DNA from 3 places in the Paenibacillus sp. P32E genome. Region 3 is predicted to be linked to each of the others. Evidence: riboswitches for the same ligand, from Rfam matches in the RefSeq annotation. Region 3 holds a riboswitch; each other region holds the start of a gene.
What was found. Region 3 has a riboswitch for cyclic di-AMP ahead of A3848_RS21495 (resuscitation-promoting factor). Riboswitches for the same ligand answer to the same signal wherever they lie in the genome.
Positions count from the first base shown of each region.

Region 1 (3,275 bases), on a different contig from region 3:
ATGTTGTACGGGGGTTTGTATACCCATTCACAAATTTCTGCAGCGTGATTAACTTCCATGGGGACAACGTAAAAAGTTACCGGAGAACTAATCATCCGCCATCCGCCTCCCTTCAGAACAAAACGTTATATCATAATTATATACAAAACGGTTCCATTTCGACGCATAAACAATATATTTTAGAAAATTACAAAAATCGCGGTTTTTTATGTTTTGCAAATAACGAGAAGGGTAAATAATTTTTATAAAGACAAAAAAACAAGCCCCCTCCAAGATTTCGGCAAAAATCCTGGATAAGAGCCTGTTCGGTTATAAAAATTACTGCTTATTGCACATCGTCATTATCTTGGGAATCGGAAGCTACCGCTTGAAAAGCATCTGTGCTCATGATTCGTTTGGCGCCAACGTAGCGGTTGACGTAGTAGCTGTCACCCAGCGAGCTGATGGTTACACCACGCTTGGAAGAAGCGTGTGCGAACTTGCCTTCACCGACATAAATGCCGACATGAGATACCCCTTTACCGGTTGTATTGAAGAATACGAGATCTCCCGGTCTAATGTTATCGCGGGATACGGCAGTGCCCATCTGGTACTGGGAACCGGACTGGTGAGGAAGGTTAATTCCTATCTTATCAAACACATACATGGTAAATCCGGAGCAATCAAACCCGTTAGTCGAAATTCCGCCCGATACGTATTTAGTGCCGACGGCTTTGTCGATAACCTGATCCATTTTAGAGTCTGCGAAAGCGCTTCCTGCTCCGATGGTAAGAATGATCGAAAAGCTGAGTAGTGCTGCTGCTAGCTTCTTCTTCAAAAGTAAATACCCCTTCCAAATGCCTACGAGGTTAGCTTAAGGGTTCGGTTGAAGGTCCCCTATGACCCCTCTGTAAATAGGAGGTCAATTCACCCAAAATCGGTTCCCCCGTTTCCCTAATTGAATAAGGAACTCGGCACCACTGTTGATTAGATTAGCTTACGGATCAAAACAATGACAAAACCTTTGTAAATCAGGTTTGAATAATTACAAAAATGTTACTATCAACTCACTGCGATAATTGTAACAAAGACAGAAGCACTTGGCAATCACTTAAAGCATATTAATACATATTTTTTGAGCCTTTTAAGAGAAAAGGGCTTGATTTACGCGAGTTCTTTACGCCGTAAGTCAGCTGCATGGAAGATCTTAATGGGGTTTTTATCAAAAAGGTGTTTCGAAACTCTAAAAAGTGTGTAAAAGGGAGAATAAGGAAAAGGGAAAACCCGGAAAATGATTACGGCAATAATCAGCTCCGGGCTCGTATAAATTACATTTAGTTGTAAAGGTGTAATGTGAGGGGATCAAGCTTCAATTAATCGTAGGCAACAGTTTTGTAGGCTGTAGTGCTCATCACTCGTTTAGCGCCAACGTAGCGGTTGGCCCAGTAAGCTTGACTCAGCGAAGTTATGGTTACACCGCGTGAGCTGGAAGATTGTGCGAATCTGCCTCCACCGACATAAATGCCGACATGGGAAACTCCCGACCCAAAGGTATTGAAGAATACCAGGTCACCTGAACGCAGGTTGTTCCGTGATACGGAAGTTCCAACGCTGAATTGAGCCTTGGACGTGCGCGGCAGGGTAAGCCCGACATTTTTAAAAACATACGAGGTAAAGCCGGAGCAATCGAAGCCGCTTGTGCTAGTGCCTCCGAATTTATAGGTGGTTCCGATGGTTTTTGCGATAACGGTATCCATCTTGGAATCGGCGAAAGCGCTACCAGCTCCGATTGTGAATACCATCACTAGTGCAAGTGCGGCTGCGGTACATTTCTTCTTAAAATTCTGACTTCTCAAAAGATGTACTCCTTCCAAGGCCTGCGAGGTTAGCTTAAGGATTCGGTAGAAGGTTCCCCTATGACCCCTCTAAAGCGAGGTCAATTCACCCAAAATATGGTTCCCCCGCTTCCCGGTGCAGGGAATTTGGCGTTTTATGCACCAGAAGAGCGACGTGTCGACAATTAGTAAACGCTTGGAATGTTAATGTGATTGAATGTGTTGCATCTTAGAGATTACAAATTTGTTACTAGTAGTACAGGCACCATTGTACCAGAGGATTTACAGTTTTGCAAATACTCTTATTCACTTTGTAATTCAAAAAAGAGTCCCGCTCCCTCAAGGAGCAGCGACTCTTTTATTATGCCGGCTGAGCGGCTTAATTATTGTGGAAATGATTTACTGGACCAAAGGTGGTATTGAGCGGCGATTCCCCACATTTTGAACAGTGTATTGGGAAGGGGGGAGAACTGCCGAAGCAGAAGTGCCGGCATCCCCGGACAAAAGATCGATGCCGCTCCGCAAGCAAGCATCATGATCAAACTCCCTGCTCCCATCACAAAAGATAATCCCGCAGAAGGAAGGATCACCTTCAGACACACCAAGAGAGAAGAGAAAGTGCCTGTACCACCCGTATACCCGAACTGCATGTACAGCAGTACTTTTCGGATGAAGAACAGATATAGCAGCCAGGCCAGAATGTAAGGCACCAGTTTCAGCAATAGCTTATAATCCAGAATTCCGCTTAACAGCAGTCTGTACATTTTGGGAAGAAGCCAATACAGCGGCAGGGCTGTAAGCACCCATTCTGCAAGACTGAACAGCATCACCGGAAGCCCATACAGACGCATACCCGGAAAAAAGAACATCCCGCGCTCCCCCTTACGCTCCTGATGGAGCTCATGGAGCAGTCCTGCGCGGATGAATGGGGAGAGCAGCAGTCTGAATGCGCTTAGCGCCAGCAGCATCCAAAGCCAGTGCTGAACACCGGAATCGGAACCCAGTGCGAGCTGGCCCTCCACATAATACAGCAGCCTGCCTATCCCGCTGCCGCCCGCATCCTGATCGGGATAACGCAGCAGTACCGGGACTACGGCGCTTTTAACGAACTTGTACATGAAATAGCCCCAGAACAGCCGGTAGATAAACAACAGAATCAGTATATAAAATTGCTCTTTCATGCTGTGCCAGCCGCGGGATATCGATCTTTTCACAATCCTTCACCTCACCAGACAAGAGTTCCGAGCAGATTTTCAATCAGGTTGGTCATGCTAAGCGTCCATCGTGAGAGCGTGTCAGGTTCCAGTTCCGCGAGTCTGAAATTATTCAGATGCTTATTCTCCAGCAGGATGGAGTGCTCGGGATCAATCTCTGCCGATATCAGCGGCGCTTTGTAGGACAGCTGAAAGGTAGTTTGCTTGTCTTTTCCATTCCAATACCGTTGAACGGTATATCCATCCG
Region 1 covers NZ_LVYY01000026.1:17,056-20,330, forward strand. Annotated here, with positions in the region: gene A3848_RS21835 (GNAT family N-acetyltransferase) at 1-95, opposite strand, end outside; gene A3848_RS21840 (C40 family peptidase) at 326-817, opposite strand; cyclic di-AMP (ydaO/yuaA leader) riboswitch at 823-966, opposite strand; gene A3848_RS21845 (C40 family peptidase) at 1,353-1,781, opposite strand; cyclic di-AMP (ydaO/yuaA leader) riboswitch at 1,839-1,977, opposite strand; gene A3848_RS21850 (hypothetical protein) at 2,198-2,995, opposite strand; gene A3848_RS21855 (M1 family metallopeptidase) at 3,040-3,275, opposite strand, start outside.
Region 1: another riboswitch for cyclic di-AMP. It lies ahead of A3848_RS21845 (C40 family peptidase); the one in region 3 lies ahead of A3848_RS21495 (resuscitation-promoting factor).

Region 2 (3,275 bases), on a different contig from region 3:
GAACTTGCTGATACGAAAGGGCACTGGGCCGAAAAAACTATCGATACTTTCGTAAAGCTCCATGTGATTGAAGGTTACAACGATGGTACGTTCAAGCCGGATGGTGAGATTACGCGCGCTGAATTTGCAGTGATTCTGAGTCGGGTATTCGATATCAAAAGCGGCAACAATACTGGTGTTGCATTTAAGGACGTTGGCAGTCACTGGGCGAAAGGCGCCATCGAGAAGCTTGCAGAGGCAGGGGTTATCAGCGGCTACGAGGATGTTACGTTCAAGCCAGATAAAACAATCACCCGCGAGGAAATGGTTATCCTTTTGTCCCGCATCTTAAACCTTAACAACGTAACGAAGGACACCACCAAAGGCAATTTCAATGACCTGAAGGGTTCCTATGCAGCAAACGAGATCAAAGCTGAAGCACAAGCTGGTATCATAAACGGCAAAGCAGATGGGAAATTTGATGCTAAGAGCAACGCCACACGCGCAGAAGCTCTGCAGATCATCCTGAATGCGCTGAAGCTCAACCCGCAATTGAAGACGCTGTTGGATTCACTTAACTAATGCCGGTTCTCCGAAAAAAAGGGGCTGGCCCAAAAGTGGATTTTCTATGGCGGAAGGCAGTTCTCTTCATTCTTAAAACCACAAAAAGTGAGCAGAGCAGCGATTCTCCTGTTATTGAAGGATCGCTGCTCTGTTTTTTTGGTCATGGGTGGCTTGCTTTAGCAGATTATGGGTAAGGGAAAGCCATCCTACCTCAAGCGTCACTTTCTCCATACCGCGAAGTAGAAATCGCCGGAAGCCCCGGTTGCAGTTGTCCAAATACACTTTCCGGTTCCGTCATTTGACGCACGGCCAAGCGTAACCTTTCTCACTCCGTAGAATTTCCCGGCTGCTGCCAACACCGTAAGCGCCTAAGGTTTATAGTGCGTGCGGCCTTGGCTTTGGACGATTGGGACAGCTTGCGAGAAATGGAGCAACAGTGAGCAAATCATCGGCCGAATAAGAGTGAAACCAAAGAATGCGCCTTCATTCGCGGAGGGGAGGCGTTTTTGGCTTCTTTTGTCATCCCGGACGTTTTACAATAAATGCCCACAGGCGTAAGATTCAAATCAACAACCGAATGTAAGTTAACTGTTCTCATATGGCTGAATTCCGTAATTGGGAACGGGGGAACCAATGGTGAATGCGGCTTTTGCACAGTCAGCTGCCGCTCACCCGGGGTGAATCCCTGCTGCGTGCTGAAAAGCCGCTGTGGCAGGGTAGGGCAATCTCGCTGCCCGAATCCGTCAGCTAACCCCGTAAGCCTCGAAGAGAGAGGATGAGCGCCATGATCGATTAACCGACCACGGAGAGCCCTGCCGCTTCTGTGGTCTTTTTGTTGTGTGTGCAGGAAGGAAAGGCAGTCTGTACAAGGAACTAGAAATCTCATAACAACGATAATTAGAGACATTAAGGGTTATTTAAAATGCTCTATTATAAATGCTTCAAAGGGGGGATTCTTATCGTTACTGTATTTATCGTGTGCTTCTGGGTTGGACTAATACTCCTCCTCAGCGGCGGATTTCATGGGCATGGCCTGGCGGGTCATCTGCATGCGGGCGGCGGCGATGCCGGTGGACCCGGCTTTGTACCCATACTCCCTCTGATGGTGTTTGTCACAGTCTGGGGCGGTACAGGTTACGTGCTTGCCCGGTTCAGCGAAATGAGGATGCTCGCAGTGGTGCTGATTTGTACCGTGCTCGCTCTGCTTCTGGGCTGTGTGATGTATGCGGTGCTGGCCCGGGTGATGACCCGGTATGACAGCAGCATGAATGAACTGGATTACGAGCAGGCAGGGCAGCTCGGGTACATCAGTATCCCTGCAGCGGATGGGGCGGTCGGGGAAATGAAATATGTACTGCACGGAACCATGCGCTCCATTGGAGTACGGGCAGAATCCGGCCAGCAGCTTGATAAAGGCGACAGGGTTATTATTTTGAAGGTGAACAAAGGAATGGCGGCAGTCACCCTCTTCGAGAGGGATATCGATCAATTATAATTCACGGGGAGTGTCAATCCGAATGGTTATTCTGTATGTAATCGCGGCAATTGTTGTTGTTATTCTGCTGGCCTTGTTCAGTATCGTGAACTCTTATAAAAAGGTTCCGCCCAATCAGGCGATGATTGTGTACGGCCTTGGCGGCAAAAGAGTGGTCCAGGGCGGCGGGACATTCGTCATCCCCGGCTTCCAGAACAATAAGACCATCTCTATGATGTTGATGAGCTTCGACGTCATCCCGGCGCAGGCGATGTTCTCCAAGCAAGGCATCAAGCTCAACCTGGAGGCGGTGGCTCAGATTAAGATAAAAAGCGATCCTACCGCTATTCTGACTGCCAGTGAGCAGTTTATCGACCGGCCGGAGGAAGACCGCGAGACGATTATCCTGCATTCGGTGGAAGGCCATTTGCGCGGCTTAATCGGACAATTAACAGTGGAATCCATTCTCAAGACTCCTGACGAAATCAACAGCAAGATGCGGGAGACCTGCTCGGAAGACCTCGACAAGATGGGACTTGAGGTAGTCAGCTTCACCATTAAGAAAATTACGGATGACAAAGGATATATCGACAATATGGGGGTTCCGGAAATTGAGCGCATCCGGCGGGATGCCAGCATCGCCAAGGCGGAAGCGGAACGCGACATTCAGATCAAGCAAGCCGAGGCGGAGAAAGAATCCTCCATTGCCAAAGCTAATGCGCATCAGGCCACCATTGAAGCAGGAACTGCCGCCCGCGCCAAGGAATCTCAGTTTGAGAAGGAATTGAACATTAAGCAGGCGGACTTTAAGCTGGAGACTGAAGTGAAGAAAGCACAGGCGGATCTTGCATACGAATTACAGCAGAACAAAATCAAGCAGTCGCTGGTTACCGAGCAGGTCAAGATCACGCAGATGGAAGCGGAGGCGAACCGGACCGTCCGGGAAATCGAAGTTGAGCTGAGACAGAAGGAGCTGGAGGCAACGGTGATCAAGCCTGCTGAGGCGGAGAACCAAGCTACGATCATGAGAGCGGAAGCCGCCAAGCAGCGGCAGATTCTTGAGGCGGAAGCAGAGGCAGCCACCACGACCAAACGGGGGCTGGCAACAGCGGAAGCAGAGCTGGCGAAAGGGAGAGCCAACGCAGAAATTGTTCAACTGGCTGGAGCGGCGGAAGCAGGGGCACTGGAGAAGAAAGCCGAAGCGTACAAACAGTTTACGCAAGCCGCACTCACAGTGGAATTCTTAAAAGTTCTGCCA
Region 2 covers NZ_LVYY01000006.1:159,390-162,664, forward strand. Annotated here, with positions in the region: gene A3848_RS32820 (InlB B-repeat-containing protein) at 1-561, shown strand, start outside; partial or broken gene A3848_RS33545 (transposase) at 673-891, opposite strand; cyclic di-AMP (ydaO/yuaA leader) riboswitch at 1,134-1,320, shown strand; gene A3848_RS07635 (NfeD family membrane protein) at 1,466-2,038, shown strand; gene A3848_RS07640 (flotillin family protein) at 2,061-3,275, shown strand, end outside.
Region 2: another riboswitch for cyclic di-AMP. It lies ahead of A3848_RS07635 (NfeD family membrane protein); the one in region 3 lies ahead of A3848_RS21495 (resuscitation-promoting factor).

Region 3 (3,275 bases):
TCTCGATTCGGAGACGATTGACGAAATCCGCCGCAGTTTTGCCGGTGCCGGGCTGCTTCCTGATTACGACCTGGAAATTGATTATCCGACAGATCTCCCCTATGATGTTTTCCGTCCGGGACAGGGCTTTGACAGCAAACAAATTTTGCTGCTGGACCGGCATGACAAATTGCGGGAAATCTCTGAAGTATCGGATATAGTCCGCTCAATCAGCGGCATTCACCGCGGACGGTATCACCTTTATTTTCCACAGGACAAGCTGCAAAATGTGCTTACACAGCTGCCGGACTCTATCGCTGAGATCTTTGCAAAATAATACAAAAATTTCTGGAATTCATCATAGAAAACAAGACCGAAAGGACGATACAGCATGCGCTTATTCGACACACATACTCATCTGGATGCACCGCAATTCGACGAGGACCGTGAGCAGGTTATTGCCCGCGCGTTAGAGGCTGGTGTCAGCAAGATGATTAACATCGGATTTAACCGGGAAACGATTCCAACGACAATGAAATTGGCAGAATCGTATGATTATATTTATGCAGCAGTTGGCTGGCACCCCGTGGACGCCATTGACATGAAAGAGGAGGATATGGACTGGATCGCCTCTCTGTGCAGCCATAAAAAGGTGGTGGCTATCGGAGAAATTGGACTTGATTACTACTGGGATACCTCACCCAAAGAGGTACAGCATGAGGTATTCCGCAAACAGATTGGTATGGCACGGGAACTAAAAATGCCTATCTGTATTCATAATCGTGATGCCCATGAGGATGTGGTACGAATTTTGCGGGAGGAGAAGGCAAGTGAAATTGGCGGTGTCATGCACTCCTTTTCCGGGAGTTGGGAAACGGCCAAAATGTGTCTTGATCTAGGCTTTCATTTATCCTTCGGCGGGCCTGTGACTTTCAAGAATGCCAGGGTGCCTAAAGAGGTGCTTGCTCAGACTCCAATGGACCGGCTTTTGATCGAAACCGACTCCCCATATCTGACGCCTCACCCCTTCCGCGGGAAGCGAAATGAGAGTGCTCATGTGAAGCTTGTCGCCGAGGCAGCAGCGGAAATAAAAGGGATTGATTTACAGGAATTGGCTGAAATTACGTATGCGAACGCGCTGGAACGATTTGGAATTGTCTGAAAACGGGAGAAAAACAGGTGAAAAAAGAAGTATAGCCGATATATTAAACTTTTTTAATAAAGAAACGGCTGATTATTACAATATTTTAATGATTTTTTTACGTAAACGTGGTTGAATCGTGCTTTACAACATGCATCAAAACAGGATATCATCTTTTCAGTGAAGTGAGCTGTTGTTACTGTGACAGTCACAATTTCATGGATCGTCTCGCTGAGTCTCCGTATGGAGAACGGGGGAACCAATAATGATCTGCCGCATGTCCGTACATAGAGTACAACATAGAAATGCCGCAGACTTTATTTGATTTCTTCACGTGGTCTTTGGGGTGAATTTGAGGGCAACCGCCGTGAGCGGGTGACCTGAGATAGGGCGTCTCTCTTATGCCCGAACCCGACAGCTAACCCCGTAAGCGCAAGTAAGAGAGGAAACCTCGTGCATAAACATTCCCGCGTATTCTGACACCCGGAGAGCCACGAAAGAGTCCTCTGTGAACTCTTTTGGGCTTTTTTTGTTTTTTGAATAATGCGGATGTTCCCAGCATACTGTTATATAACAGATGTCTGGAGTAGCTATGCCGAGCAGGCGATCCATGAGCAGGAAACGCTAAAGCAATGCGGGCGTATCCTGTGCAATCTCAAACCTAGTTTCGTCAGAAGTGATAAAGTCACCTTTGCTATACAACTTGGACGACGGGGCTATGTAAGGAGGATGGAGAGAATGGGCGTATTCCAACCAGAAGTATCCCATGATTCGCAATCATCCAGCAGGTCTTTCGCATTACGGTGGAAGCAAGTGAATCCTCGCGTACTTTCGCTTGCAGGCGCGGCATCAATTGTTATCGCGCTGGTAATTCTGCTGTACGTACACGGTCAAAGCATTAAAGAAATAACTTTAGTAATAGACGGAAAGGTACAAACGCTGGAGACGCGGGATGCGCTGCTCAGCGATGTGCTGGCAAAGGAACAAATTTCGCTTCAGCCGCATGATGCTTTATCCATTGGCCTTAGTGATGAAATAAAAGACGGCGACCGCGTCGTAATCAACCGTGCGCAGGCCCTTAAGCTTACTGCGGATGGAACAACCCAAACGCTGTACACGACCGAGGATACCATCGGTCAGGCGATTGACAAACTGGGCGTCAGCCTGGAAAGCTACGATAAGATTTATCCTTCGCTCAACACTGCAGTTTCTGCCGACATGGAAATCAAAATTGTCCGAATCAACAAGCAAGTGGTACAGCGGACAACGAATTTGCCTTTCCGAGTAATTAAGACCGCAGACCCCTCCCTGACCAAGGGAACTGTAAGAGTTGCACAAGCAGGCAAACCCGGCGTAATGGTCCAGCATATTGAGAAAATCTATCAAGATGGCGAGCTGGCATCTATGCGTATGGTGGGCAAGGAAGTACAGGCGGTTACCAAAGACAAGATCATTGCTATTGGTACCAAAGCACTTCCCAAGGCTGCTGTAGCTACTACTGCAACTTCCAATTCAACCACTACCACTAAATCATCTAAAGTCAGTGCGAACAGCAACAATGTTGCCAGCAAGGCAGGTATGGATTTCGAGTACAAAAAAGTAATTAAAAATGTATCCATGACAGCTTATTCATCTGAAGAGCCTGGTATTGGAACCCGTACGGCTTCCGGCACACGCGTAACGGAAGGTAGGACTATCGCTGTAGATCCAGACGTAATACCTATTGGCTGGTGGGTGTATATTGAGGGACTTGGGTTTCGCCGTGCAGAGGATACCGGCGGTGCCATTAAAGGCAACAAGGTAGATGTCTATTATGATTCACTGAGCCATGCCCGTAACTTCGGCCGTAAATCGCGTACGATTTATGTGATTGGACCTGTGAAGCCAGAGCTGAATTAAGCAGCAGATTTTTGCAAATTAGCGTTTTATAAGATATAGTGAGGGTAGCACTTAAGACTGTTACGGAATTACAGAGCTGCCGCTCATCACTTATACATTCTTTAGCCAATAAGAAGGGGAGCGAATCCTCTTCTTTTTGCGTTGCAGAGTAAGGAGTTTTGTAAAATGATCAAGGAATTAATCGTTGTGGAAGGTAAAAGCGATACAGTTGCGGTTAAGCGTGCTGTAGATGCGGATACCATTGAAACAGGCGGTT
Region 3 covers NZ_LVYY01000025.1:11,720-14,994, forward strand. Annotated here, with positions in the region: gene A3848_RS21485 (HD domain-containing protein) at 1-316, shown strand, start outside; gene A3848_RS21490 (TatD family hydrolase) at 371-1,141, shown strand; cyclic di-AMP (ydaO/yuaA leader) riboswitch at 1,340-1,568, shown strand; gene A3848_RS21495 (resuscitation-promoting factor) at 1,859-3,019, shown strand; gene rnmV (ribonuclease M5) at 3,185-3,275, shown strand, end outside.